Regions from separate parts of the Paenibacillus donghaensis genome, predicted to be linked through region 3. Evidence: riboswitches for the same ligand, from Rfam matches in the RefSeq annotation. Region 3 holds a riboswitch; each other region holds the start of a gene.

Region 1 (9,969 bases), 4.0 Mb from region 3:
GAGCATGGCAACCATCCCGATCTGACGCTGCTGAAGCCGGATGGAGCAAGCATCAAGATTGACCAGATTCGTGATCTCCAGCGTGTGTTCTCGTACCGTTCGGAAGGGATTAACCCGAAGGTCTATATCATAGACGGAGCGGACCGAATGACGGTGCAGGCAGCCAATAGTCTGCTGAAGTTTCTGGAAGAACCGCCTTCTCCGGCGGTGGGAATTCTGATCTCGGATAACAGCCGCTCCCTGCTGCCAACTATTCAGTCCAGAACCCAAAGAATCCCGTTCAGCCCGCTGCATCCCGACTTCATGCTGCAGGCTTTGTCCAGCGAAGGCATTCCGGTGCCCCTAGCCCGCTGCGCAGTCTCCCTTACTTCGGGTCTGGATGGATGCAGGGAACTTTTGGAACAGAATTGGTTTGCAGAAATGAGAAATCTAGTGTTACAATTAGCAAAGGAGTCTTTGAGCAAAAGCAGCTCATCAGTAGCAACTGTTGGGCAAAAGCTGTTCAAGACCGGGCTTGGTGAACATTTGGATGTCCTATTCAGCATGTTCCACCTGTGGTTCAAAGATATGCTCCACTTCCTGTACCAAAAGCACGAAAGTATTGTTTTCATAGATCAGTTAGACTTTATTTCCAGACATGCCCGCGAGCGGAGTACGGAGCAATGGGTGGCTTATATGGGGTATGCCGCGGAGAGCAGCATGAAGCTGCGGTCCAATGCCAATACTCAGCTGTGTCTGGAGCAGTTCTTAATCCGACTGGAAAGTTAAGAATTTTATATATATCCTCCGGATTCCGCTTTAAGGTGGAAGTATGGTTTAAGTGTTGAGGAAGGACAAGCATGAATCATCAGGGAGCGGGCTTGCTTAGGGGTTCCTTTCACCGGCAAACAAGGGGGTTAATATTTGTACAGCGTTGTGGGTGTCCGCTTTAAGAAAGCGGGTAAAATATATTATTTCGATCCGCTTGATTTCCCCATTGAACGGGATCAAAGTGTTATTGTAGAGACAGCACGAGGGGTCGAATATGGCAAGGTTGTTGTAGGCAAAAAAGTGGTTCAGGAATCCGATGTTGTATTGCCTCTGAAAAAAGTTATGCGGATTGCCGGCGATACAGACGCACGTGTGGTTGAGGAGAACAAAGGGGCGGCGAAAGAAGCTTTTACCACCTGTTTAAATAAAATTCGCGATCATGGTCTTAAAATGAAGCTCGTTGATGTAGAGTTTACTTTTGACCGCAACAAGATTATCTTCTATTTTACAGCCGAAGGCCGTGTTGATTTCCGCGAATTGGTCAAGGATCTGGCCAGCATCTTCCGTACCCGGATTGAACTGCGCCAGATTGGCGTACGTGATGAAGCCAAAATGCTGGGTGGCCTGGGCCCCTGCGGACGGGTGTTATGCTGCTCCTCCTGGCTTGGAGATTTCGAGCCGGTATCGATCAAGATGGCCAAGGATCAGAATCTTTCGCTGAATCCAACTAAGATATCCGGACTATGCGGGCGTCTGATGTGCTGTCTGAAGTTTGAGCATGACAATTACGAAAGTGTCAAAGAAGAAATGCCGGCAGTCGGCAAGGTCGTCGTTACCTCACTGGGGGACGGCAAGGTAGTAGGGATTAATGCCGGTACCCGGACGGTTCATGTGCAGTTGTTCGAGGTAGGCAAGGTTAAAGAACTTCCAATGGATGATGTTGTCGTCAAGTAAACCATATAAGGTTACTTTCGGGGTGGAAACTTGGAGAAAAAAAATATATTTGCACAGATGCAGGATATGGAAGCGCAATTGGAACATATGCGTGCCACTCTTGGCGATTGGAAACAGACGGTAAAAGAACTGATGGAAGCCAATCAAAGGCTCAATTTAGAGAACGAACAACTGCGCAAAATATTAAAGAGGGAAGCGCCCCTGGACCCCAAGGTTGATTCTGCAGAAGCAGAAGCACTATTGGCCGCCCGCGAGGGTGCGGAGGAAGTGGTCGGTGAAGGATATGATAATCTGGCCCGCTTGTACCATGAAGGCTTTCACATCTGCAATGTCTATTTCGGACATTTGCGGACCGAAGGTGATTGTCTGTTCTGCCTCTCTTTCCTCAATAAATAAGGATATCCAGCCGTAGGAGATTTGTGCCTACGGTTTTTTTAAATTTCTTCGACCTTTGCAGTCTGGCCCAAGAATTGACTATAGGAGAGTACCATGACAAATTCAATAAATTCACAGCCCCTGCTGCCTACGGAGCGGGTGGATGATCTGCTGACGCATGATTTAAGAATTATTCAGAGTGACGAGGTGTTCAGCTTCTCGATGGATGCGGTGCTGCTGGCCCGCTTTGCCAGTATTCCGCCGAGAGGCAGGGTACTTGATCTGTGCACCGGCAATGGGGTTATCCCTATACTGCTGACTACACGCACCAAAGCTTCTATAGAAGGCATTGAAATACAGCCGCGTCTGGCAGATATGGCACGCCGTAGTGTAGCGCTGAACGAATTAGAGGATAGAATCACTATTCATGAAGGGGATCTGCGTGAGCTATATAGAACAGCCGGTCATGGTGTATATGATGCCATTACGGTTAACCCGCCGTATATGCCGCTGAACGGCAGCGATCTGAAGCTGAACACACATCAGGCTATGGCCCGTCATGAACTGGGCTGTACACTGGAGGAGGTCATCCAGGCCTGTGTAAGGCTGGTACGTACAGGAGGCAAAGTAAGTATGGTGCATAAGCCGCAGCGTCTGGTTGATATTATGAGCCTGATGAGACAATATAGGCTGGAGCCCAAGATTATTCGCTTTGTACATCCGCGTGCACATCTGGAAGCGAACATGGTGTTAATCGAGGCGATCCGTGACGGCAAGCCGGAGTCGCGTCTACAGCCGCCTCTAATTGTATATAATGAGGACAATCAATATTGCCAGGAGATTATGGACATTTATTATGGAGCCAAAGAGGGTAAAATATGAAATTAACATGCCAAAGCAGCTTTCAGAGCAATAATGACAACCATAAGCAGGAAGGAGCAGGTTCTCTCTATCTGGTAGCGACGCCTATCGGCAATCTGGAGGATATGACCTTCCGCGGCGTGAGGACGTTACAGGAATGCGACATCATCGCTGCCGAAGATACCAGACAGACCCGTAAGCTGCTCAGCCACTTCGAAATCACACCTTCGCTGTTGTTCAGTTATCATGAGCATAATAAGGCTGCCAGCGGACCTGAGTTGATACGTTATATAATAGAAGGTAAAAATCTTGCGCTAGTTAGCGACGCCGGTCTTCCGGCCATCTCCGATCCTGGTGCCGATCTTGTCGCTCTGGCTATTGAGCACGGTATTGCTGTGATTCCGATACCGGGAGCTAACGCAGCCCTGTCAGCTCTAATCGCTTCCGGATTGCCTACGGCCAGCTTCACCTTTGCCGGATTTCTTCCCCGCGAGCGCAAAGATATCCGTGCTGTTCTAGCTACGCTGCGGGCATCTCAGGGAAGCTTGCTGTTCTATGAGTCTCCCCATCGCGTTGGCAAGACGCTGCAGCATCTGCAGGAGGCTTTTGGCAACCGGCGGGTGGTGTTGGCCCGTGAGCTGACCAAGCGGTATGAGGAATTTCTGCGCGGAACCATTGAGGAATGCATTGCCTGGCTGGAGGAGCATCCGCCACTTGGCGAATATGTGATTGTGGTAGAGGGAGAGAGCAAGGAAGAAGCGGCGAAGGCAGAGTCAGCCTGGTGGCAGAAACTGAGCCTGGAGGAGCATGTGGCCCATTATGAGAACGCAGCGCTGTCCCGTAAAGAGGCGATGAAGAAAACAGCCGCCGACCGCGGGCTGGCGAAGCGGGATGTCTATAACGCGCTGCTTGATAAAAGTAATTCATAATATTGGTTACCCAAGTAGAAACGGCTCTTCGCCGCCCTCTGAAAGAGGCGGTATCCGTTTCTGCGAGAAATAGAAGGAGAATGGGTAGCGTGAAACATATAAATTCTTATATTTAAAAAAAATACCCCCCGCGGGAGCGGGGGGCCAAGGAGATATAATAAGGTTAGAATTAACAATTTGATTAGTTCCTATTATATACTATTTATTTTAGTTTGTCACAGGGGTAGGGATAGTAGAAATACATTCATGACAAACAATTTTACCTTTGAAGTAGGTCACGTTCTCGGCATTGCCGCAGAATATGCAAGCAGGCTCGTACTTTTTCAGCATGATCCGCTCACCGTCCACGTAAATTTCGAGCGCATCTTTTTCACCGATACCCAAAGTGCGGCGCAATTCAATCGGAATAACAACCCGTCCCAGCTCGTCTACTTTTCTCACAATACCTGTTGATTTCATCATAGCTATCGTTACTCCTCTCAATGATCAAAAACGTCATTATTCGACATTGTTCACTGTTTTATGTTTTTTATAATACCAACGATTCCCAAAACAGTCAACCTTTTTCGTAACAGATTAAAGAGAAATTTTGATTTCTTGCAATAAAAGGCCAATATAAGAATCATTAGACTGTCCTGGGATAATGTCGATTTACAGAGAATGAATTCAGCAATATTCGACATTATACGACAACGTCTTTTATTATATATCAAAATATGTTTGCTGTGTAACAAAATATTCAAAAGGAGTTGAAATAATGAAGCAGCCACTCACGGAGGAGAAGGTATTTAAAGATCCGGTTCATAATTATATCCATGTCCAGGACACCATTATTTGGCGTCTGATCAATACCAAAGAATTTCAGCGGTTGCGACGGATTCGCCAATTGGGAACGTCCTATCTGACCTTTCATGGGGCTGAGCATAGCCGATTCTCCCACTCGCTTGGGGTGTATGAGATCACCCGTCGTATTATTTCCCAGTTCGAGCGGAGCGGGTACAAGGATTGGATGCCGGAGGAAAGATTGCTTACATTATGCGCCGCATTGCTTCATGATTTGGGCCACGGGCCGTTCTCTCATTCTATAGAAGAAGCTTTTGAGATGAACCATGAAGATTGGACCTGCCGGATCATTCTGGAGAACACGGAGATTACGGAGATCCTGCGTGATGTAGAAGCCGATTTCCCGCGCAAGGTGGCTTCGGTGATCTCCAAAACCTATGAACATGAAATAGTGGTTAATCTGGTATCAGGGCCGCTGGATGCGGACCGAATGGATTATCTGCTGCGCGATGCACATTATACAGGTGTCAATTATGGAACGATTGATATCGACCGTATTCTGAGAATGCTGCGTCCCTACAATGGGCGTGTGGTGGTAAAAGAATCCGGTATGCATGCCATCGAGGACTATCTGATGTCACGGTACCAAATGTATTGGCAGGTGTATTTTCATCCGGTGACCCGCAGCTCGGAAATTATTCTGCGCCAGATCTTCCGCCGGGCTAAGGAGCTGCAGCAGAAAGGTTACGCTTTCCGTTTCATGATTGAACCGCTTGCAGACCTGTTCTGCTCAGAATTGAGTGTAGAACAATATCTGATGCTTGATGAAGCACTGGTGCAGACCGCTTTTATGCAGTGGACACTGGAGGGAGACGAGCTGCTGAGCGATTTGTGCAGCAGGTTTATTCATCGTAAACTGTATAAATATGTAGAGATGGAGAATCTTGACCCTGACATGATTGAAGCCATCCGCAGCAGCTTTAAGCTGGCTGGATTAAATGCAGAATATGACCTGGAAATTGATTATCCGACAGATTTACCTTATGATGTCTTCCGTCCGGGAGAGGGTTTCGACAGCAAGCAGATTCTGCTGCTTGACCGGCATGAACGACTGAGGGAAATTTCGGAGGTTTCGGATATCGTACGGTCAATCAGCGGGATTCACCGGGGAAGATATCATTTGTATTTCCCGCAGGATAAGGTAAAGAAAGCCCTTACCAGATTGCCCGATTCCATTGCCGAAATCTTCGCAAAATAATCCAAAAATATATAGAATTCATCATGAAAATCAAGTGAGGAGAGGAAAAATATGTTTCTTTTTGATACCCATACCCATCTGGATGCTCCACAATTCGACGAGGACCGGGAGGAAGTGATTGCCCGGGCGACAGAAGCCGGAGTCAGCAAAATGATCAACATTGGATTTAACCGTGAAACCATACCTTCCACGATGAAGCTTGCGGAAACGTATGAACATATTTATGCAGCCGTTGGCTGGCACCCGCAGGATGCGGTTACGATGAAGGATGGTGACCTTGAATGGATTGCCTCGCTCTGCAAGCATGAGAAGGTGGTAGCGATTGGAGAGATCGGTCTGGACTATTACTGGGACACTTCCCCGAAAGAAGTGCAACACGAAGTATTTCGTAAACAAATTGGTCTGGCCCGCGAGCTGGGAATGCCGATCTGTATTCATGACAGAGATGCGCATGAGGATGTCGTAAGAATTCTCCGTGAGGAAAAAGCAAATGAGGTTGGCGGCGTCATGCACTCCTTCTCCGGCAGTTGGGAGACTGCGAAAATGTGCTTGGATCTGGGGTTCCATCTCTCCTTCGGAGGGCCGATTACGTTTAAGAACGCAAGAGTGCCTAAAGAGGTGCTTGCGAAGACTCCACTGGACCGCCTATTGATCGAAACCGACTCCCCATATCTGACTCCGCATCCCTTCCGAGGCAAACGAAATGAGAGTGCTTATGTGAAATTGGTCGCAGAGGCTGCGGCGGAAATTAAAGGGATGAAATGGGAGGAATTGGCCCAAATTACCTATGCGAACGCACTGGAACGATTTGGAATTGTCTGAAATCAGGAGAAAAATAGCTGAAAAATGGAGTATAGACGATATATTAATGTTTTTTAACAATAAAACACCTGAATATTACAATATTTTAACCTTAAATCTGCTTAAACGTGCTTGAATCGTGCTTTACAATATGTATCAAAACAGGATATCATCTTTTCAGTGCAGTGAACTGTTGTTACTGTGACAGCCACTGATCATGAATCGTCTCGCTGAGTCTCCGTCAGGAGAACGGGGGAACCAATAATGCGCTGCCGCATGTCCGTACATCGAGTACAGCACGTACTGCCGCAGGCACTATTTGATTTCTTCACGTGGTCTTTGGGGTGAATTTAAGGGCAACCGCCGTGAGCGGGTGACCCAAGATAGGGCGTCTCTCTTTCGTCCGAACCCGACAGCTAACCCCGTAAGCGCAAGTAAGAGAGGAAACCTCGTGCATAAACATTCCGTATTTCGATACACGGAGAAGCCACGAAAGAGTCCTCACAAGAACTCTTTTTAGGCTTTTTTTGTTTTGAATACTGTGAATGAACCCTGCATACTGTTATATAACAGCTGTGGGGGCAACTGTGCCGGGCAGGCGATCCATGAGCAGGAGACGCGGAGGCAATTAAGGCTGCGTATCCTGTGACAATCTCAACTTAGTTTCGTCAAACACGATTCAGTCAACTTGAATATACATTGGACGACGGGGCTATGTAAGGAGGATGGAGAGAATGGGTGTATTCCAACCAGAGGTATCCCATGATTCGCAATCATCCAGCAAGTCTATCGCTTTACGGTGGGAGCAGGTGAATCTTCGCGTACTTTCACTTGCCGGCGCATTCTCAATTCTGATCGCGCTGATTATTCTGCTTTATGTACACGGTCAGAGCACTACGAAACAGATTTCTGTAATTATTGACGGTCATGTACAAACGCTGGAGACGCGTGAATCGCTGCTTAGCGATGTGCTGGCCAAGGAACAAATTTCGCTGCAGCCGCATGATGAAATATCTTTGGGTCTGAGTGATGAAATACAAGATGGCGATCGCGTCATGATTAACCGTGCGCAGCAGCTTAGTGTTGTTGCAGACGGAACGACAAAGGTGCTGCATACCACCGAGGATACCATCGGTAAGGCTATCAGCAAGTTTGGCATAGCCGTTGATGGCGATGACAAGATATTCCCTTCGTTAGAGACTTCAGTTTCCGCCAACATGGAGATTACAATTCTCCGCATCAACAAGCAAACCGTTCAGCGGACAACAAACCTGCCTTTTCGGGTCATCAAGACCGCAGACCCCTCCCTCCCAAAGGGTACAGTAAGAGTCGCACAAGCAGGTAAACCAGGTGTCATGATTCAGCATATTGAGAAGATCTACCAAGATGGAGAACTGGCCTCTATGCGCATGATTGGTAAAGAAGTTCAGACCGTAACCAAAGACAAGGTTATCGCGATCGGAACCAAAAAAATTCCTGTGCCTGTCCTGGCTGCTACAACAGCTACTGCAACCCAAACCCAAACCAAAACCAAAACTTCCACAGCTAAAACCAAGACTGCCAAGGTTTCTGAGAAAAGCAATAATGTGACCAGTAAAGCCGGCGTAGATTTTGAATACAAAAAAGTGATTAAGAATGTCTCGATGACGGCATACTCTTCAGAAGAGCCAGGCATTGGAACACGCACGGCTTCCGGCACACGTGTAACGGAAGGGCGGACTATTGCCGTTGATCCTAGAATAATACCTATCGGCTGGTGGGTGTATATCGAAGGATTGGGATTCCGCCGTGCAGAAGATACAGGCGGTGCCATTAAAGGCCATAAAGTGGATATTTATTATGATTCACTCAGCCAAGCCCGCAACTTTGGTCGCAAATCGCGTACCGTTTACGTTATTGGTCCGGTGAAGCCTGAACTTAACTAAGGCTGGCAGCATCCTTTTGCAAATTTTCGGTTGATAGGCTATAGTGGTGAAAGCAACTATGGACGCCAAATCTCTTATAGAGATCACGGAGCAACCGCTCACCACTTATACATTCTTTAGCCAAAAAGAAGAGGAGCGAATCCTCTTCTTTTTGCGTTTTTGAGAGGAGTTAACCCATTGATCAAGGAATTGATCGTCGTTGAAGGCAAAAGCGACACCATCGCCATTAAGCGGGCGGTAGAGGCAGACACCATTGAGACCGGCGGATCGGCAGTGGACCGGACTGTGATCGCAAAGGTCGCACTGGCTATGGAGCGCCGAGGAGTTATTATCCTGACCGATCCCGATCATGCGGGAGAACGTATCCGCAAGATTGTCTCGTCGAAGGTTCCAGGCTGCAAGCATGCTTTTATCCCGGAGAAGGAGGCTACCCGCAAGGGCGATATCGGGGTTGAGAACGCCTCGCCTGAGGCGATCCGCCATGCCCTGGAGCATGTGCACACCTCTTTTGAAGGGGCACCCGCCCTGATTGGGATTGAGGATCTTATGGCAGCAGGGATGCTTGTACACGCCCGTGCGGCTGAGAGAAGAATGGCGCTCGGCAATCTGCTGGGCATTGGATATTGCAACGGCAAGCAGCTGTACAAACGGCTGGCGATGTTTGGAATTACGCGGGAGGAATTTGCCGGGGCTCTCGCACAAATTGATCAGGGAGGCATTACCTCATGAGTGGCAATGGAGAAATATCAACCCCCAAACGCACGAAGGAAATCATTCAGCGCTACGGCTTCAAGTTCAAGAAGAGCCTGGGCCAGAATTTCCTGATTGACCAGAACATTCTGGATAAAATTGTTGATGCGGCCGGACTGACTGAAGTCTCTGGCGCATTGGAGATTGGCCCCGGGATCGGAGCACTTACCGAACGGCTGGCGATGGCGGCAGGCCATGTAACGGCTGTCGAGATCGACCGGCGGCTGATTCCCATTCTGCGTGATGTTCTCGCGCCGTATCCTCATGTGAAGGTCCGCAACGACGATGTGCTGCAGGTCAACCTGCAGGAGCTGTTCGCCGAGGACTTCGCCACTGTGGACAAGGTCAGTGTGGTTGCCAATCTGCCTTATTACGTCACCACACCGATTCTGATGAAGCTGCTGGAGGAGAAGCTGCCGCTGGAGAACATTGTGGTCATGATCCAGAAGGAAGTTGCAGAGCGTATGGCAGCGTCACCTGGAGGCAAGGAGTATGGCAGCCTCAGTATTGCCGTGCAGTATTACAGCGAACCTGAGTTGGTCTGCATTGTGCCGCGTACGGTATTTATTCCTGAGCCGAATGT
Region 2 (9,969 bases), 130 kb from region 3:
AGTTAGCGGTAAAGCTCTTCAGTCGGATGTAGAATGTGTGTGAACCCACGGATAACAGATTGCCAACCAGCGAATAGCTTTTGTCTCTGAGCTAAGAAATGATCGCCCCTTCCGTCCCCCTAGGGGAAGTGCAGGGAGATTCTCCCCCTGCACCCCGGATACACGCCGTAGGCGTGTCCAGCAAGCAAGCTTGCCGGACGACTGGAAAGTATGGTAAAGATAGAGCCGCCTGTAAAGAAGAACACTTGACAGGCTCTTGTTGGACTCGTAAAACCAACCAAACAAGAGCCTTTATTTAAATCCGCCCTGGTTCACCATGCAGGCGGGTGACTTGACAGGTTTCGTTCATAACAGGAGCTATACGGTCCGTTAGGACGTTGGTTACCAGAAGTTCGGGTGGAGGGAGTGTTTGGGTTAAGGTAGCGCGATCCCATAACCTTCTCGATCGAGTAACCTTCTTTATCCTCGCAGGCTCCTAAGTAGTAACGGTTATCGGGCTTGGTTATCCTCGCTGGTACTAACAGCTAATCCTCGCCGATAATCTCCACTTCCGTTTCCAGCTCCACATCAAACTTGGCTTTGACTGTCTCTCTGACATGCTGGATCAGACCGATATAATCTCCGGCGGTTGCATTGTCGGCATTGACAATGAAGCCGGCATGCTTGCGGGAGACCTCCGCTCCACCGATCCGTGTGCCTTGCAGACCACTCTCTTGAATCAGTTGCCCGGCGAACCGCCCCGGCGGACGCTTGAAGACACTTCCGCAGGACGGGTATTCCAGCGGCTGCTTGGATTCGCGCAGGCAGGTCAGCTCATCCATCGCTTTTTTGATCTGCTCCGCTTCTCCGGCAGCCAAGGCGAACCGGGCCTCAAGCACAATATAATCGCCGCTCGCAAATACGCTCTTGCGGTAGCCCCACTCTAGCTCATCACCCTGCAGAGTGACCAGTCTTCCCGACTTGTCAACGGCAAGCGCGCTTTGCAGCACATCCTTCACTTCGCCGCCGTAGGCTCCGGCGTTCATGTAGAGCGCTCCGCCGACTGTGCCGGGAATGCCGCAGGCGAACTCCAGGCCGGCCAACTTCTGCTCCAGCGCGTACCGCGAGACATCGATGATCTTGGCTCCGCACTGGGCATAGAGCAGCTCCCCGCGGGCTCCCATTTCATTCAGTCCTGCCGTTTGCAGCACAATGCCCCGGATGCCCCCGTCGCGGATAATCAGATTGGAGCCGTTGCCGAGTACCGTCAGCTTGATGGCATGCTCTGCCGCATATGTAACAACACTTTGAAGCTCTTCGTATGTTGCCGGAGCGGCCAGAATATCGGCTTTTCCGCCCATTTTGGTAAATACATGATCTTTCATTAGTTCATAACTTCTCACAGTTCCTGCGGTCATCAGCTGCTGCAGGTCCGCTTGTATTCTGGCAATTGTCATCTTTCATACTCCTTTAACCATGTAATAATGGCAGTCCTTGATTCCATGGTTACATCTTGCTGTAGCACAGAAACAGTAGGCACCCACAACTTTAACAACGAACAGGCTCCCTTGTCAATGACGGGAACCTTGCGTTATGCCTATTTTAATGGCTGTCTGAAGCTGCGGCCTGCTTGCGATATTCCGTCCGGCGTTCAGCCCGTTCTGCTTCCTTGAGTCTTGGACAGTTGTAGCAATATTGGCCGCCTTCGATCCGATAATACAAGCAGCATCGATTGCGCATCATTACCTTCTTCGCAGGATCATCAATCGCCTCAATCCGGCGGATGACAACGTTGAAGGGGTTCTTCGCCAGACCAAAGGCCCTCAGCGGCCTCATAGGAATAGAGTGCACCCTCTGGCGGAGCAGACAGAATATCAAACTTATCCTGTAGTTCCTTAATCTGCGCCTCAGTCATCCGGCGATCCTACATTCCTGCTGCCTTATAAGCAGCAAGCTCATAGGGCAGACAGAGAGGAACGCCAGTACGCGGATCTGGCACAATATCACACTCAATGCCAAATACTTTGCGGAGTACGGCCGGAGTCATTACCTCCACAGGGCTGCCCTCACTGATCACTGTTCCCGATTTGATCGCCACCATATGCTGCGCATAACGTGAAGCGTGATTCAAATCATGTACTACCATAACGATAGTTCGCCCCTCTTCCATGTTCAGCTTCTGCAGCAGCTGCAGAACCTCCAGCTGATGGGCCATATCCAGGAAGGTGGTAGGTTCATCCAGAAACAGAATGTCTGTCTGCTGGGCCAGCGCCATCGCGATCCAGGCCCGCTGCCGCTGTCCGCCGGAGAGCCGGTCAATCGGCCGGTCGTGGAATTCTTCCATCCCCGTAACCGTAATCGCTGATGCGATGATGCTGCGGTCCTCAGGACTCATGGTTCCGAAGCCCTTCTGATGCGGGTACCTTCCATAGCTGACCAGCTCCGACACGGTTAAACCGTCAGGAGCAGTAGGATTCTGCGGCAGAATAGCCAGTTGACGGGCTACCTCCTTGGTGGACAGGTTATGGATGGATTTGCCGTCAAGCATCACACTGCCGCTCTTTGGTTTCATAATGCGGGCCATCGTCTTCAGAATGGTTGATTTGCCGGAGCCGTTGGCCCCAACAAGAGCCGTGATTTTGCCTGTTGGCAGCGTCAGGTTCAGACCTTCAACAATGGTAGCCTCCGCATACCCTATGCTCAACTCTTTCGTATTTAACCGCTCTGACATATATCTCACTCCTATAGTTAGTATAGATTGCTTGATTGAACGTGAATTCGCAAATGATCAGATGTATTCACTGCAGGCTAAGCTTTCGACCGGGCCAGCAGATATAAAAAGTAAGGGGCGCCAATTACGGCAACGACGATGCCTGTGGGAATCTCGGCAGGCTGCAGAATCCAGCGGCCGATGGTGTCGGCCGTGATCATCAGCAAGGCGCCGGTCAATGCGGTGGCCGGCAGCAGCACCTGATGGCGCGGGCCTACCAGCCTGCGGGCCAGATGCGGCGAGATCAAGCCGACGAAACCAATGCCGCCGCTGACGGCTACACAGGACCCGGCGAGGGCAACTGCCGCCGCCAGCAGGAGGATCCGTTCCTTCTCCAGCCGCATGCCCAGCCCCGCGGCAGTAGAATCGCCCAGGTTCAGCACATTCAGCACCCTGGACTTGAACATGGCGAACGGCAGCAGGACCAAGAGCCAGGGCAGCAGAGCCAGCACAAACTTCCAGTCTCCGCCCCAGATCTTGCCGGCGATCCAGGTCGCCACAAATTGATAATTTCGCGGGTCCAGCCTCAGGGACAGCACCAGCTGCCAGGCATAGATTCCCGCCGTAACCGCAATCCCGATCAGGATCAGCCGGGTGGGCGACAGGCCGTCCGCCCTGCGGAAGGCCAGAACATAGATCAGGGCTGCCGTCAGAGCAGCCCCGGCCAGCGCCAGCAGCGGCAGAACGAACACTGGAGCCGACGTAGTGGCCGGGAAGAAAGAGATAAAGATCAGTACGGCGAACCCGGCACCGGCATTGATGCCCAGGGTAGAGGACTCTGCCAGCGCATTACGCGACAGGCTCTGCAGGATACAGCCGGAAACGGCAAACCCGGCACCAACAAGCAGCGATATGACGATCCGGGGCAGCCGGAAATCAAACAGGATCAGCTGCTGCTGAGCTGTGCCTGCACCGGTTAAGGTGCGCAGCACCTCCAGCGGGGACAGCCGCATATAGCCCGTGTTCATACTGACAATGAACATGATGACTATCAGCAGGCCCAGCAGCGACAGAATCGCTGCTCCCCGTTTGCGGCGGCGCTTCTCCACCGCAGCCATGGTGACAACGTTCATGATATTCCTCCCCTTCTCTTGCTAGCAAGATAAATGAAGAAAGGAACGCCAATGATCGCGATCAAAGCGCCGAGCGGTGTCTCATAAGGGGCATTAATCATTCTTGCGCCAATATCGGCGAGAATGATCAGCAGACTGCCCAGTACGGCGGAGCAAGGAATGATCCAGCGGTAATCCACCCCTACCAGATAACGAGTGATATGCGGAATAATCAGTCCGACAAAAGCAACCGGCCCTACCGCTGCTACAGCAGTTCCGGCAAGAACAGTGACCACAATCATACCGCCAAGCTGTACCAGCCTTGTGCGCTGCCCCAAGCCTGCGGCCACATCTCTGCCCAGACTGAGCAGGGTAATGGAACGGGACAACATCAGAGCGGCCAGCAAGGCTGCTCCCACAACAGGACCCATGATCTTCAGCTGTGTCCAATTGGCGCCGCCAATACCTCCGGCCAGCCAGAAGGCGATGTCCTGTGAGAGATGAAACAAGATCGCTACGCCCTGGCTGAGCGCCAGCAGCAAGGAACTTACAGCCGCTCCGGCGAGCGTGAGCCGCAGCGGCGTCAGCCCATTATAGGACATGGACCCGATGCCGAATACAATTAACGACGCGACTGCGGCCCCCAGGAAGCAATACAGCATAAGATACGTAAACGGCAGTCCGGGAGCAAAGGCAAACACCAAGGCCAAGGCTACCCCTGCCCCGGCGTTTAGTCCGAGCAGGCCGGAGTCTGCGAGCGGGTTGCGGGTCATGCCTTGCATGATCGCCCCCGCTACAGCAAAGCAGGCACCAACCAATGCTCCGGCCAGCGCGCGCGGAATTCTTAAAGTCCGGATCACCTGGTGCTGCATCGCCTCGGGATTGAAGTGGAATACCGCTTCCCATACGGTAGCCAGCTTAATATCGGCAGCTCCCACCGAGACGGAAGCCGCCAGGCCAAATGCTATGGCAGCAAGCCCCAGAATGAGAATAGTGAGGGCCGCTGCCGGGCGTGCCTGCAAGGGTTTGTCCATTGCAGGTTGTGTTGTGGTGTCTGTGTAATCCGGTGCTGGGACCATGTTCGTCTCCTTATTCATAAGCAACCAATCCTTAGATTCTTCAGATGATAACAAGTATCATTCTCATTATCGCAAATAATCTCTTGATGTACAATCCGGTTCAGGGAATAATCCGCTAAAAAAAGGTGCAGGTCTTCATATCCACCAGGGATACTGGACCTGCACACATTACAGTGTTCTTATTTCACCAAGCTGGCCAGCGTATCATCAATGATCTTAGAGCCTGCATTGGCTCCACTGTAGAGCCAGCTGGTCTTCGAGCTGAACTCATGCACATGGCCGGCCTTGACGGCAGGGATCGCCTTCCAGATGTCACTGTTCGTGATCTCGGCACCTTCGGTCTTGTCGCTGTTCACCAGAATGATATGGTCCGCTGTCAGTTCAGACAGCTTCTCCAGCGATATCGCGTTCCAGTTCGTTCTGGTCTCTTCCGGAATATCTGTCACCAGATTAGGCATAGTCACGCCAAGGTCGTTGTAGAGGACAGCCCCGCTGCTGCGTGTGGCATCTACAATGAAGAAGCTCTTCGATGCCAGCCATAATACGGCTACAGAGTCATCGCCAATGGAGGCTTGTAGCTTCTCCTTGGCATCGGCAGCCTTCTCGTCGTATGTCTTGAGCGCTTGCTCAGCCTCGGCTGTCTTGTTCAGCAGCTCGCCAATCTTAAGCAGTTGCTTACGCCAGTCATTGTTCAGCTCATCTCCAAGCACATAGGTAGGGGCAATCTTGCTTAATTGATCATAGAGGCCGTTCTGCACCTGGGCTTCCGATTGGATCAGAATGAAATCCGGAGTGAAGCTGGTAACTGCCTCCAGCGGAAGATCGTAGCTGATAGCAGGAATATCCTTAAGCTCTGTGGATAAATAATCCTGAACACCCTTAGTAATGGACCATTGTGCGACCGGGGTCACGTCAAGCGTTACCAGATAATCCTCCAGATAAGAGCCCAACACCCGCTGCGGGTTAGCCGGGATGGTCACTTCATGCCCCATCGCATCAGTTACTGTCCGAGGCTCAGCGGCTGGAGCTTCCGTAGCTGCTGGAGCTTCTGTCGCTGCTGCGGCCGTTGGAGCCGTTGTAGCCCCCGCATTAGCTGCATTCCCGGCGTTGTTATTCCCGCAAGCGGATAAGAACAGCATGGCTGTCAACAGCGCTGTAATCGCTACCTTAGTGCTGGCCGATCCCTTTTTATTAATCAAAAACATTAAGTACCCCTCCTATTTATTTACATCCATGGTCAGTCAAAGGTTGGTTGTCCTCCGCTTCACTTTCTTAAATGATATTGATTCTCATTATCTATGTCAACATAAAAATTAATAAATTTGCATAAAACAAAATTTCATCTTTCATCTATGGCTGCATATTTCCCTTCATAAGAAGAGAAAAAGGCGGTGCTCCCTACTTCAGGAGACCGCCTTAACGCCAATCAGGAACGATTTATTTGAAATATAAGAATTTATATGTTTCACGCTATAAATTGTCCTTCTATTTCTCGCTGAAACGCCCCGTCCTTCAAAAGGACGGCGTAGCCGTTTCTACTTGTGTAAATGATAAGGCACGGTTGCGACCACAATGTCCTTCTGGTTCATCAGATAGGAGCGGATAAACAAGCTGGTCTGATTATGCAGCACTGCCTGCCACCAGTGTTTGGTGATAAACTGCGGGATCAGAATCGTAATGTGGTCGGTGGTCGCTGTCTTCCATTCCACGGTGTCGATGAACTTCACCAGCGGGCGCAGAATACTGCGGTACCGTGAACGAAGCACAATCAGCCGGACGCCGGGGTTCCACTCCTCCCACTTCTGCTCCATTTTGCAGATCTCTTCCTCATCAAAGCCTACATAGACTGCAACTACATTCTCCGTCAGCGATTTGGCGTAACTGATGGAATGAAGCACCGCACGGGTCACACCCGCAACAGGAACTACTACCGTACTGCCCTTAATCATCGGCTTATCGGTAGCTGGACAGATCCGCAGCTCATCTGCCGTATTCATATAGTGGCTGTGGATGCGGTAGAACACGAACATGACAGCGGGCAGGAAGATGAAGGCCACCCAGACACTGGAGAACTTGGTGATAATAAAGATAAGTGTAATCGTCAAGGTCGTCAGCATGCCGATTGTGTTCACGACGAATTTTTGCTGCCAGCCTTTCGGCTTCTTTTTGTACCAATGGACCATCATCCCCAGCTGTGACAATGTGAAGGGAATGAACACTCCAACCGCGTACAAGGGAATCAGCCCTTCAGTATTTCCGTGAAAAGCGGCCACCAGCAGCGCAGACAACACACCGAGGAAAATAATCCCGTTAGAGAAGCCCAGCCGGTCCCCGCGCACCATGAAGGCATGCGGCATATATTTATCCTTCGCAAACATAAAGGCCAGCAGCGGAAACGCCGAGTAGGCTGTATTGGCCGCCAGGAACAGGATTACCGCAGTAATCGCTTGAATGAAGAAATACAAAGCACCACGCCCGAAGGTGGATTCGGTAATCTGTGAGATCACGGTAGACTTCTCATTCGGCATGATACCGTACCAGTAAGCCAGCAAGGTGATCCCGGTGAACATCAGCCCCAGAATGGCTCCCATAATCATCAGCGTTTTGGCGGCATTTTTCTCCGCAGGTGCTTTGAAGTTGGGGATCGCATTGGACATCGCCTCCACACCCGTAAGCGCCGAACAGCCGGAGCTGAACGCCTTCAAGAGCAGGAACAGACTGACGTTGGACACCGCAGCCCCAATCTCGGGCACGTCGGCATGGGCACCACCGGTCAAATATTTAAACACACCGGAGATAATCAATACAAAGATGGACACAACAAACAAATATACAGGAATAGCAATGAAAGAGGCCGATTCGGTAACACCGCGCAGGTTCATGATCGTCAGCAGCAGGATAACCGTCACTGCGATCAGCACCGTATGGTTATGCAGGCTTGGAAAAGCCGAGGTGATCGCATCCGTCCCCGCCGAAGCACTTACCGCAACCGTCAGAATATAGTCCACCAATAGCGAGCCTCCGGCCAGCAGGCCTGTGGGAATCCCCAGATTGTTTTTGGCGACAATGTAGGCGCCCCCGCCCTGCGGATAGGCGAAGATCGTCTGCCGGTAGGAGAAGATCAGGATAGCCAGCAGGCCCAATACGGCTATAGCAATGGGCAACGAGTACCAGATAGCTGTGAAGCCTGCCGCTACCAGCACAATCAGAATTTGTTCCGTACCATACGCCACTGACGAGAGTGCGTCTGAGGACAGAACAGCCAGAGCTTTAACCTTGGATAACTTTTCATGATCGAGTTCGTTCGACTTCATCGGACGCCCGATCAATAGTCGCTTTACCTTGCTTACCATTGTAGAAACAGTTCCTCTCTTGGTGAGTTGAAACGGTGTTACCGCGCGCACTTTTCATTGGTGGATTTCATAAATTCAGGCACAAAAATAAGCCTACGGAAATGATCCGCATGCTTACGGCATGGTCATTATCCCACCTTTGCTTACGAGGTTAGCTGGCGGATTCGGGCTGTGGTAGCCCTACGGTCCGGTCCTCTAGACCTTTGCGATTCACCCCTTTGGCCCTTGTGGCCAAGTGTGGTTCCCCCGTTTTCCCTTGCGGAAAATTCAGCGCATATTCAACTTCTCACAAGGTCTAATATTAGTCTACAACCCGCCTTCCGTAAAGCGGAGAAATAAATGAAAAAAGAATGAAAAAAGTACCAAAAGGAGCAAATAGATCATCCTGTAGGTTACTCTCTTTCATTCTCTTTCATTATCTTTCATTAGCCCTTCGGCCCGTGTTTTTCTAGGGAAACGACTGCAATTTTAACTAAAAATATTCGCTTAATCATTCATCAATTGTTCAGAATTATCATCCGTTTCCACGTGATCGCTCTTGCGTCCCATCAACAGCAAAATCGTGATCAGAGTGAAGGCGATCAGGGCCAGCAGCGGAATGGTTACAAATCCCCACAGATTCAGATAATCCTGGTTGCAGGGAACACCGATGGTGCAGGGAAGCACCTCACTGAGGGCAGGGATTTTCTGCTCTGCATAATGATACAGTGAGATACTGCCGCCAATAATACTCAGCGGCAGCACGTAAGGGATAATCCGCTTGTCCCCCCGGTATGTAGCGATGCCCAGCAGAAACAATTGCGGATACATAAAGATCCGCTGGAACCAGCACAGCTTGCAGGGCTCGTATTTCAGCACCTCACTGAGGTACAGGCTGCCGGCTACAGCAACCAGCGAGACGAACCAGGCCAGATAGAGCGCATTGCGGCGGCAGAAGGAACTGAAGCTCTTCACTTCGTTCCCGCCTTCTCCAGGGCGGCATCAATCTGGGCTGACAGCGCGGCTGCATCAAACGCCTTATCGCTCTTCACTCCGTTGATAAATAATGTTGGGGTAGAGGAAACTTTTTTGTCTTTGGCCAGCTCAATATCTCTGTCCAGTTCATCCACGTAGGTATGCTCATCAATGTCTTTGCGCAGCAGCTCCAGATCAATTCCCAGATCCAGCTGCTTGGCAAGCTCAACCAGATAATCCGCAGTAGCCCACTCCACATCCTCTGCTCCCTGATTGGCATAGAGGGCGTCATAATACTTCCAGAAGGCTTCGTTGTCCTGATGATAGACAGACAAGGCTGCCAAGGAGGCTGTTGTCGAATCGGTAGCAATGAAGGCCATGTTCACGAAATGGAAGGATGCCTTGCCTTGATCAATATAATCCTGGACAAGCTGAGGTTTAATCAGACCGGCAAATTGGGAACAGGCCGGACATTTGTAATCGCCGAACTCGACAATCTTGACCGGCGCATCCGCACTGCCGAGCCGCGGCATCTCATCATAATTGAAGCTGGTTACCTTGTCCCTAGAGGTAAGCATGAAGAGGGCTACAAAGAGTATGACTACAACGGCCACTGAACCGATAATGAGCAGCCTCGTTTTTTGCTTAGCCTGCTCCTGCTGGGCTCGGCGGATCTCCTGTTTGCTCTTTTGAGGAGCCTGGACTTGTGGTTTTTTTGTTTTGCTCAAGGATGGTTCCTTTCTGTCCTTAGCGGACGGAGAAATTTAATCATATATAAGAAT
Region 3 (9,969 bases):
TTTTCTGAATTTGGTGGGCGTCATCCCGCAATGCTTCTTGAAAACTTTATTGAAATAATAATAATCTACATACCCGGACTTAATGGCAATTTTCTCAATGGATAGGTCCGTTTGCTTCAGAAGCTCACGGGCTTTCTTGATCCTGAGCTCCGACACATATTCGGAGAAGGTTTTGCCCAGATTTTTTTTGAATAATTGACAGCAATACACCTGATTGATGAAGAATTGGACGGACAAATCCTTCAAATACAATTTCTGCTCAAAGTGCCGGTCGATATAGGCGATCATCCGGTTGAAGCAGGACAAGATATCCCCTTCCTGCAAGGAGCGGCTGTTCCCATGCCTAATGGAGGTGAGGACGTCATGTAAAAAGCTGCACATAGATTCAAAGTGTTCAAATCGTTCCTTGATCTCGGAATAATTCAGAAATTCCAGTTCCATATCTTTGAGTTCCTCGGAATATGCGTTTACAAGTATCCCGACTGCCTGATTCCACAAGTAGACAACCTCACACATGCCCAGATGATGATTCCTAAAGTATTCCTGCAGCCCTTTGATGTACACATCCATGTTGTCAAATTGATTCTCCTGAATGAGACTATAGAGCCCATCGATACATGGTTTCACCAGCTGAAGCTTCGGCTCGTAGTGAACGGCACCTGCAGCTTCCTCCAGAAAAACCCGGGAGGCGGACAGGTCTGCTTCTTTAATCAGCTTGCTCATATGCTTAAGCTGGCTGGAGATGCTGCTAATGCCCACAACATGGATGCCAGTCTTATTCAGAAGCAATTCATCCCAACTCCCCTCCAAACAAGCCCTATGCTCCGTCATCAGCACAACCAGCATTTTTCTGGTTCCGGCTTCAACTTCCACAGCATTAACAGGCCTTCCCTCCAAAGACAGCAGCTGTATGAAATCCTTGTTGTCCCCCTCGAAATAGATAGCAAGCACCTGGTAATAGCATACAGCCGCGCAATCGGAGAGCGGAAGGAAGCGCTTTATCTCGTCCTGATCCGCTGAGGTCAGCGCATCAAGAAGGAGATGATTGCGTGCAGCGCTTCTCCGGGAGAAGTGCATGGCGAGCCTCGCAATGAACTGATCAGCCATATCAACATCCAAAGGCTTCAGGAAATAATCCAGTGCGCCGTAACGCAGCGCTTCCTGGGCGTATTCAAATTCTGCATATCCGCTGACGATGACAAACTCAACGTTCAACCCTTGTGCTTTGGCCCGCTTCATCAAATCCAGTCCGGAAATGTCCGGCATCCGGATATCAGTAAACACTAAGTCCGGTTCCTGTGCTCTTATGGCATCCCACGCTTTGTAAGCGCTTGTAAATTGTCCTATGATTTCAAAACCATACTTATCCCAGTCAAAGGCGTTGCGGATTCCTCTAATCGCCCACGACTCATCATCTACAATTATGACCTTGTACATGGGTATCCTCCTGAACATATGGATTCCTCCGAATAATAGAAACACTGTTCGAAAATAGCAAACGAAATTCGGATAAACCACTGTGAAGAACAATAAGTGGCTTATCCGAATACAATGAATTACTTTTAGTTGGCTTTGACTTCTCTGTAATTCTTCACATTCTCATCTTGAACAGCCTGACCGCCGGCGTCCATATATTCCTTCACCAGCTTGTCATACAAAGCGTCGAACTCTGCCGGCTTGGCAACGACCAGCCTGTCAATCATTTGCTTGTTCATGTCACCCAACGTTTTGCCGTACTTGATATTAGCTTCGTTCGGGACGCCATAGTAGAAGCTGGTATAGCCGTCTGTCGTATTGATCTTGTATGAATCGATAGCCAGTTTCTCATAGTTCTGGTCTCCGGCTGCTAAAGCTGCTGCATACGTTCTGACATTCTTTTCGGTTTCGCCCAGCTCTGCGCCGTTTACAACCAGAGTATAATCCAGATTCAGATTGCTCATTTGCATATTTTTGCCGGTTTGCGCAATCCCTTGGGGGATGCCGTCTACCAACTTGTGGTTGAGGCCTTCTTCGCCGAACTGCAGGAAGAACAGCACTTCCGGGTCAGCCATCCAGTTCAGATACTTCATGGCTAGCTCCGCATTCTTACTGCTTTTCGGGATAAAGGAGAAAAGCCCGTTCTCATTGTATACCTCTTTCAGGTATTTTCCCTCATAGTTCTTGAAGGTATCTACAGGAACAAAGTTGGCACCCGGCGCATTTTGCAGCAGCGGATCACGAATTTTTTGCAACAGCGGATAATCCCAGTTGGCAGCGTAGAAGCCTACCTTGCCGTTGCTCACATCGGCATCCGCTTGCTTGGTTGTTTTGTCCAGAGCAAAATCGGGGCTGATCAGCTTTTCATTATACAGCTTGTTCAGCCATTTGAAAGCATCCTTGTGGCCTGGCTTCAACCAGTTGGTGGTGGTAATGAATTCCTCCTCCGACATCGCACCCCAGAAGGATTGTACCAGGTTACCGAAGGTGTAGTTCATGCCGGCTGCCGCTGTTGCCCACGGAATGACACCGTTTACATCACCGGGGTTCTTGTCGCGGAAGGCAACCAGCGTTGCATACAATTCATCCCGGTTAGTCGGAACAGGCATTCCCAGACTATCCAGCCAATCCTTGCGGATAAACATACCGTTCCAGGCAATCAGAGTCCGCTTGCCCGGGATGGAGACTTGTTTACCATCATATTTCCCATAGGAAAGAACTTTCTCGCCCAGGTAAGACTTCAATTGCTGGCCTTGGTTCTCGAGCAATTCATCCAGTGTATAGAGGCCATTGCTTTTGGCGTAGCGGGTTACTAAAGTACCGTCGTAGGTGAAGGAAATATCAGGAGCCTGGTTGGCAGCCATTAATACATTCAGCTTGTCTACTTCCTGGGAGCGGGGTACAGAAACATATTCTACAATGGCGTTATTGGGCTTGCCGAATTTTTCATTGACGTATTTGGTCCACGTGTTGTTGTTCAAGTCCGGCTGCCCCTGAACACCTCTGTCAAACACTTCCACAGTCAAGGTTACAGGAGGATCAGAAGGTGATGCTGATGCAGCGGTTGACGCCGCCGGTGATGCCGTCTCTCCACTCTTCTTGTCATTACCTCCACAGCCTGCCGCAACACTGGCCAGAAGCGCTGTACTAAACAGAACTGCTGATATCTTCTTCATGCCCATATTCACTTTAAACCACCCTTTCATGCCCGTATTTATTGAAATCGTCCACGCTGTAAATCCCTTGCATCTTTACATCCATCATCCACCAGCCCGGGAATCCCTCCCTTCATTCTAATATGTTTTACCATCAGCCCTTGATAGCTCCGGTCATCACACCATCTACGAAATACTTCTGCAGTTTGGGATAGATCAACAAAATCGGGATGGTTGTAAACATAACGCTGGCCGCTTTCAGTGACTCAGGCACAATGTAGGAGCCGATACTTCCTTCTCCTCCTTGTTGGCTATCCAGCTGCTGATTGGCCGAAATGATCTGGTACAGCTTCAACTGCATAGGATACAGTTCCTTTTTCGTAATGTAGAACAGTGCATCCTGGAATCCGTTCCATCTGTCCACCGAATAGAAGAGGCTTAATGTGGCAATCGAAGGCAACGAGAGGGGAAGCACAATCTTGATGAGAACACCTAGATCCGAACATCCGTCAATAGCAGCCGATTCCTCCAGACTCTCCGGAAGAGAAGTGAAGAAGGTCTTCAGGATAATCAAGTTAAACACGCTCATGGCGCCCGGCAGAACCAAACTCCACACCGTATTCATCATCCCCAGGTTTTTAACCAGAATATAGGAGGGAATCAAACCGCCGCTGAAATACATGGTGAAGACCAAGGCTGACAAAATAAAGTTTCTTCCCCACAGCCGCTTCTTCGTTAACGGATACGCTGCGCAAATGGTCAGGAACATACATACGATGGTGTAGAAAATCGTAAGCACAATACTGTATCCAAGCGTATAAAGCATATCCACATCGCTCAAGATGGTTTTGTACGTTTCTGTTGTGAAGCCTACCGGCCACAGTCCTACTTTTTGGGAAACAATCGCTTCGTTAGAGCTGAAGGAAAGCGCTATCATGTACAGGAACGGAACAATACATGTGAAGGACAAGGCCACAATAAATGCAATTATCGCAATATCCGCTACACTCATTTTTTTCTTTTTGCGCATAGTGTTCGCCATCCTCACCATATCCCATCCTCACCTAATTTCTTCGCGATATAGTTAGCGGAAACCAGCAGGGTCAGGCCAACCACGGATTGGAACAATCCTACCGCTGTTGCCTGGGAGAAATCTCCCGAACTAATACCAACTCTGTACACGAAGGTACTGATAACATCGGAGTATTCGCTAACCAGTGAATTCCCCATCACGAAGGGACGATCGAACCCGATGGAAACCATCCTGCCAATTTGGAGAATCAGCAAAATATTGATGGTTGGCTTAATGCTGGGCAGTGTAATATGCCACATTTTACGAAGCCTGGTACAGCCGTCCATATCGGAGGCCTCATACAATTCCTTATTGATTCCGGTAATGGCTGCCAGATAAATGATGGTCCCCCATCCGACATTCTGCCATACGCCAACGGAGATATAAGTGATCAACCAAGGTGTTTTCTGCGACAGAAACTCGATTTTCTCTAAACCAAGGCTAGCCATGAAATTATTGACCATACCGCTATTGGAGAACATCAGGTATACGATACCCCCAATAATAACCCAGGACATAAAGTGAGGCAGATAAAGCACGGTCTGGGTCAATTTCTTGAATTTTGCCTGTCTCACTTCATTGAGCAGAATCGCCAGCAGAATAGGCGCCGGGAATCCCGCGATCAAATCCAGAACATTCAGGACCAGCGTATTCTTCAGTGCACGATAGAAGCTGTCCTGCTGGAAAATAAACCGGAACACATCCAGTCCAACCCACTCGCTACCCCTTATTCCTTCAAAAATGTTGTAATCCTGGAATGCCATAATCAATCCATAGATGGGAGCATATTTAAAAATGGCAATATACGACAGAGGCAGCAGCAAAAGGGCGTACAGGATGGCATCTCTTTTTATCCTGAGCCAAAAAGTGTTTCTTCTTTTTATTCCGATATGGTTTCGTTTACTGTCTAAAACCGCTTTCATTTCTCTCATCCCTCCGGCTGTATTAAGGAGCTCTCATGTCCTGTCCTTCATTATACCTACCGGAGCAAATAAGAAAATGTACTCCCTTAAATGAATTTTGTAATAAATTAAAATGTGGGAGGGCTACAGCAATTTTTTTCTGAATTCCTTTGGGGAGCATTGGTTGTATTTATAGAAGATTCGAGTTCACCATTATAAAACAAGCCCCCTCTCAGGGGTACAAAATAAGCCGATCCAGTAAAGGATCGGCTTATTTTTATAGCTTTCTTAAGTTCAATCACGTTTATTCTCAACAGATTTCATACGGTTTTGATCGTCAGGCAGACGGTCATTACTGAATTCCTGGCCTGCTTCTAACTCACCATGGCCGCAAACACTTCGGGAAAAATTTGTGAACTGCCTTTTTTGCTCATCCAGCTCGTGTTTACGCTTAAGAAGCTCCTGCGGATCCTGATTTGTCATAATGTTAACCTCCTAGGAAATCAAAATAAGTCTCCAAAAATGGAATCATGCTGTTTATTCGCACTACAGAAGTTTTCCATAATAGAGCGGTGCTTATGCAAGAAATTCAAAATCCAGCTTCTCTTTAGTTCTTATAAGGGATCAGCTATTTGATATTCAGATCCCTTCTATACTAAGTTTACGAAGCTATAGAATTATTGCTCTTTATCCCGGCCGAGCAGTCCGCTGAGAGCCTCTGTCACGTTCATACCGGTAAGCGTCTGTGCCAATTCAGGAACTTGGGCCATGATTTTGGCGATATCGCCGGTAATTTTGTTCACGCCGGATGAAGCTCCATCCTGGGATATCACTGTAATCTTATCGACCTTGGCCAGCGGGGAAGCGATTTTGTCAGCCAGCTCTGGCAGAACCTTCAAGAATTCCACTATAAGTGCGGCTTGCGTGAACTGTTTGTACGCTTCAGCTTTCTTCTCCAGTGCCCCCGCTTCCGCCGCACCGGCCAGTTGAACAATTTCCGCGTTGGCTTTCCCCTTCGCCAGTTCTGCTTCCGCTATTGCTAGCCCCCGATTGGTAATTGTGGCCGCCTCTGCTTCCGCCTCAAGAATTTGCCGCTGCTTGGCTGCTTCCGCTCTCATGATCGTAGCCTGGTTCTCCGCCTCAGCAGGCTTGATCACCGTTGCCTCCAACTCCTTCTGTCTCAGCTCAACTTCGATTTCCCGGACGGTCCGGTTGGCCTCCGCTTCCATCTGCGTGATCTTGACCTGTTCGGTAACCAGCGACTGCTTGATTTTGTTCTGCTGCAATTCGTACGCAAGATCCGCTTGTGCTTTTTTCACTTCAGTCTCCAGCTTGAAGTCCGCCTGCTTAATGTTCAAATCCTTCTCGAACAGAGATTCCTTGGCCCGAGCAGCGGTTCCCGCTTCAATGGTGGCCTGATGCGCATTGGCTTTGGCAATGGAGGATTCTTTCTCTGCCTCGGCTTGTTTGATCTGAATGTCGCGTTCCGCTTCCGCCTTGGCGATGCTGGCATCGCGTCGGATGCGCTCAATTTCCGGAACCCCCATATTGTCGATATACCTTTTGTCATCAGTAATTTTCTTAATGGTGAAGCTGACCACCTCAAGCCCCATCTTGTCGAGGTCTTCCGAGCAGGTCTCCCGCATCTTGCTGTTGATTTCGTCAGGTGTCTTTAGAATGGATTCCACTGTTAATTGTCCGATCAAGCCGCGCAAATGGCCTTCCACCGAATGCAGGATAATCGTCTCGCGGTCTTCTTCCGGCCTGTCGATAAACTGCTCACTGGCAGTCAGAATAGCGGTAGGATCGCTTTTAATCTTAATCTGAGCTACCGCCTCTAGGTTGAGCTTGATGCCCTGCCGGGAGAACATCGCCTGCGCAGGGATGACATCGAAGCTCATCAGCATCATGGAGATGGTCTTATTGTTCTGGAAGCCGGGGATGACGAACGTCCCGCCGCCCTGAACCACTCTTTTTCCGCCGAGGCCGTACACAATCATCGCCTGATTGGGCGGAACCTTTTTATAAGCGTTCACAATACTGAACAAAGCCAGCAGGATAACAACAACAATTGCCGAGATTAAATAAAGAATAACCATTCGGTTCGACACTCCCCGTTATTTATAATTGGTCGATTTTCCTCTCGAAGAGGGTTACTGCCGCCATTCCTTTATCCACCTTTAGAATAATCACCCTGTCGCCCCTCACGAGCTGCTGGCCGGTTTCTGCCCGCACTCCAATGGAACGCATCGTTCCATGCAGCACATATTTCATTTCTCCAACAGCTCCATCCATTGCAGAAATGCTGATGTACCCGAGTTGTCCCGCCTGCTCATAATCCATTTTATTCATGCTACTATCATACCGAGTCATCACCCGGGCCAGCACCACATACATCAGACAACCCAGAAGCAAGGCAACCACGGTGCAGATCAGCACCACTGCAAGCATATTCATACCGCTGAACCGGGTAAGCACATAACCAGTGCCACCCCAGACCGCGACAAACACCATTAGAGGGAGTATGGGCACAAAGCCCGGACCACCAGCATCGCCACCTCCCACATGCAGATGACCCGCCAGGCCATGCCCATGAAATCCGCCGCTGAGGAGAAGCATTAATCCAACCCAGAAACACACGATAAATACAGTAACGATAACAATCCCCCCTTTAAAGCATTTTAGATAGTGCCTAATGTCTCTGATTTTCGTTGTTATGAGATTTCTAGTCCTTCATACAGACCAACTTTTCTTTCTGCATGCGCAGCAAAAAGACCACAGAAGCGTCAGGGCTCTCCGTGGTCGGTTAATCGATCATGGCGCTCATCCTCTCTCTTCGAGGCTTACGGGGTTAGCTGACGGATTCGGGCAGCGAGATTGCCCTACCTTGCCAGATCGGCTTCTCAGCACGCAGCAAGGATTCACCCCAAGTGAGCGGCAGCATCAGAGCGAAAGCCGCAATCACCATTGGTTCCCCCGTTCCCACTATCGGAATTCAGCCATTTGAGAACAGTTATATTACATTCGGTTATTGATTGAATCTTACGCCTGTGGCCATTTAATGTAAAACGTTGCGGATGGCAAAAGAAGCCCAAAATGCCCCCTCTTCACGAATGAAGGCGCATTCTTTGGTTTTGTTCTTAAGCGGTCGATGATTTGCTCATTTTCGCTCCGCTTCAGAACTCTTATCTCATTTCTATCACACATTAAAGTTCCCGTCAGGAATATTCTGCAAATCATTCGGGAACGTTAACAGCAAAACTAATCGAAAGGTGAGCGCCTTATAATGACTAACCAAACTCAGACCTCATTTCCTTCTGTAGATCAAAATTCCGATTACATCGAAGCCGCACTGTTCTATACAAGTGACCTCAAAAAAAGATGCTTATCCTTTCACGGAAAGGAAGGAATGGTCATTTATCTGGAGTCTCTCACTGATACAGATTTGATTGAACGAAATGTGATTGTTCCTTTTAGCCGTAATCAGGACAAAGACCTTCCTGAGCTGTTCACAACACTTAGTTTCAGTTTGGAAACAGAACTAAACCAAGGTATTCAGGGGCTTCTTGAAGGAAGCTGTCTTTATTTTTTAGAAGGAACGTCTGAATTTTATGTCCTCTTCACTCCTGCCAAATACGAACGAAGCATTAGCGAACCTGAGAATGAAGGGGTTATTCGGGGACCTCATAACGGTTTTATTGAACAGATGAAGGTTAACTTATACCTGATTCGGAAACAAATAGCATCCCCAAACCTTATTGTCCGCTACTTCACACTTGGAAAATTCGCCCCCAAACAGGTAGGCATGGTATATATGGAGAATATCGCCAAACCTGAATTGATAAAGATTGTAGAATCAAGAATAAAGAAGATTTCGCTCGATTGGGTAATCACCACTGGCTTTATTCAGGAATTGACGGAGGATAACTCCTTCTCCATATTTCCACAACTAATCAATACGGAGCGTCCGGACCATACCTCATCCTATTTACTGGACGGATATGTCGCCCTACTGCTGGATGGGGACCCTACAGCTTTGATTTTGCCGGCGAGCTTCTTCAGCTTTTATCAGACACCGGATGACTATAACAATCGATGGATGATCGCTTCTTTTGTCCGGTTTATCCGTCTGATCGGCTTTGTAACAGCATTTCAGTTGCCAGCGCTCTACATTGCCACTGTTTCTTTCCACTCCAATGTCCTTCCCTTGCAATTGTTCTTTTCGATTCAAGGTTTATTGACCCGGGTCCCTTTTCCTCCGCTGATTGAAGCGATGCTGCTTGAACTTATATTCGAACTGTTGCGGGAAGCAGGACTTCGTCTGCCCAACCGTGTAGGTCAGACTATTGGGATTGTTGGGGGGTTGGTTATCGGGGATGCAATTGTTAAGGCAGGACTGGTTTCTTATTCGATGATCATTGTTGTAGCGTTGACTGCCATTGCATCTTTTCTTATCCCTTCCAACGAAATGAGCTCTGCTATCCGGTTTATGCGGTTTCCATTGATGATTGCTGCCTCATTATTCGGATATATTGGGATATCATTTGGGTTAACACTCATTTTCATACATTTGTGCAAGCTAGAATCTTTTGGGCAACCCTACCTTAGACCATTAAGTCCGTTAAATTTTCAAGGCCTGAAGGATACCTTCGTACGCTTTCCAATTTGGTCCATCCGAAAGAGTACAAGCAACCCAAAAACGAATAAATGATCATTAATCTACACAGTACTTACAGGAGTTGATACGGTGGCTCAAAAAGAAAAAAAGATCACAAGGGGACAACTCTTCCTTTTTATTATTCAAGCCCAAATCGGTGTTGGTATTCTGTCTCTTCCTAACAAACTTAACGAAACTGCCAAAGGT

Evidence for each region. Region 3 has a riboswitch for cyclic di-AMP ahead of B9T62_RS13105 (NfeD family membrane protein). Riboswitches for the same ligand answer to the same signal wherever they lie in the genome.
Region 1: it holds a riboswitch for cyclic di-AMP, as region 3 does, so the genes downstream of both, B9T62_RS32150 (resuscitation-promoting factor) here and B9T62_RS13105 (NfeD family membrane protein) in region 3, are expected to answer to the same signal.
Region 2: it holds a riboswitch for cyclic di-AMP, as region 3 does, so the genes downstream of both, B9T62_RS13715 (APC family permease) here and B9T62_RS13105 (NfeD family membrane protein) in region 3, are expected to answer to the same signal.

Annotation. Positions count from the first base shown of each region.
Region 1 covers NZ_CP021780.1:7,084,553-7,094,521, forward strand. The annotation lists gene holB (DNA polymerase III subunit delta') at 1-768, shown strand, start outside; gene B9T62_RS32115 (PSP1 domain-containing protein) at 904-1,704, shown strand; gene yabA (DNA replication initiation control protein YabA) at 1,735-2,100, shown strand; gene B9T62_RS32125 (tRNA1(Val) (adenine(37)-N6)-methyltransferase) at 2,194-2,961, shown strand; gene rsmI (16S rRNA (cytidine(1402)-2'-O)-methyltransferase) at 2,958-3,869, shown strand; gene B9T62_RS32135 (AbrB/MazE/SpoVT family DNA-binding domain-containing protein) at 4,077-4,331, opposite strand; gene B9T62_RS32140 (HD domain-containing protein) at 4,627-5,910, shown strand; gene B9T62_RS32145 (TatD family hydrolase) at 5,962-6,732, shown strand; cyclic di-AMP (ydaO/yuaA leader) riboswitch at 6,930-7,157, shown strand; gene B9T62_RS32150 (resuscitation-promoting factor) at 7,446-8,636, shown strand; gene rnmV (ribonuclease M5) at 8,814-9,365, shown strand; gene rsmA (16S rRNA (adenine(1518)-N(6)/adenine(1519)-N(6))-dimethyltransferase RsmA) at 9,362-9,969, shown strand, end outside.
Region 2 covers NZ_CP021780.1:3,179,062-3,189,030, forward strand. The annotation lists gene murB (UDP-N-acetylmuramate dehydrogenase) at 525-1,436, opposite strand; gene B9T62_RS13690 ((2Fe-2S)-binding protein) at 1,582-1,815, opposite strand; gene B9T62_RS13695 (ABC transporter ATP-binding protein) at 1,904-2,710, opposite strand; gene B9T62_RS13700 (FecCD family ABC transporter permease) at 2,788-3,822, opposite strand; gene B9T62_RS13705 (FecCD family ABC transporter permease) at 3,819-4,880, opposite strand; gene B9T62_RS13710 (iron-hydroxamate ABC transporter substrate-binding protein) at 5,060-6,085, opposite strand; gene B9T62_RS13715 (APC family permease) at 6,416-8,233, opposite strand; cyclic di-AMP (ydaO/yuaA leader) riboswitch at 8,359-8,516, opposite strand; gene B9T62_RS13720 (disulfide oxidoreductase) at 8,720-9,187, opposite strand; gene B9T62_RS13725 (DsbA family protein) at 9,184-9,915, opposite strand.
Region 3 covers NZ_CP021780.1:3,048,389-3,058,357, reverse strand. The annotation lists gene B9T62_RS13135 (response regulator) at 1-1,437, opposite strand, end outside; gene B9T62_RS13130 (extracellular solute-binding protein) at 1,563-3,152, opposite strand; gene B9T62_RS13125 (carbohydrate ABC transporter permease) at 3,286-4,161, opposite strand; gene B9T62_RS13120 (ABC transporter permease) at 4,176-5,126, opposite strand; gene B9T62_RS13115 (hypothetical protein) at 5,400-5,588, opposite strand; gene B9T62_RS13110 (flotillin family protein) at 5,783-7,204, opposite strand; gene B9T62_RS13105 (NfeD family membrane protein) at 7,227-7,763, opposite strand; cyclic di-AMP (ydaO/yuaA leader) riboswitch at 7,931-8,116, opposite strand; gene B9T62_RS13100 (spore germination protein) at 8,392-9,816, shown strand; gene B9T62_RS13095 (GerAB/ArcD/ProY family transporter) at 9,853-9,969, shown strand, end outside.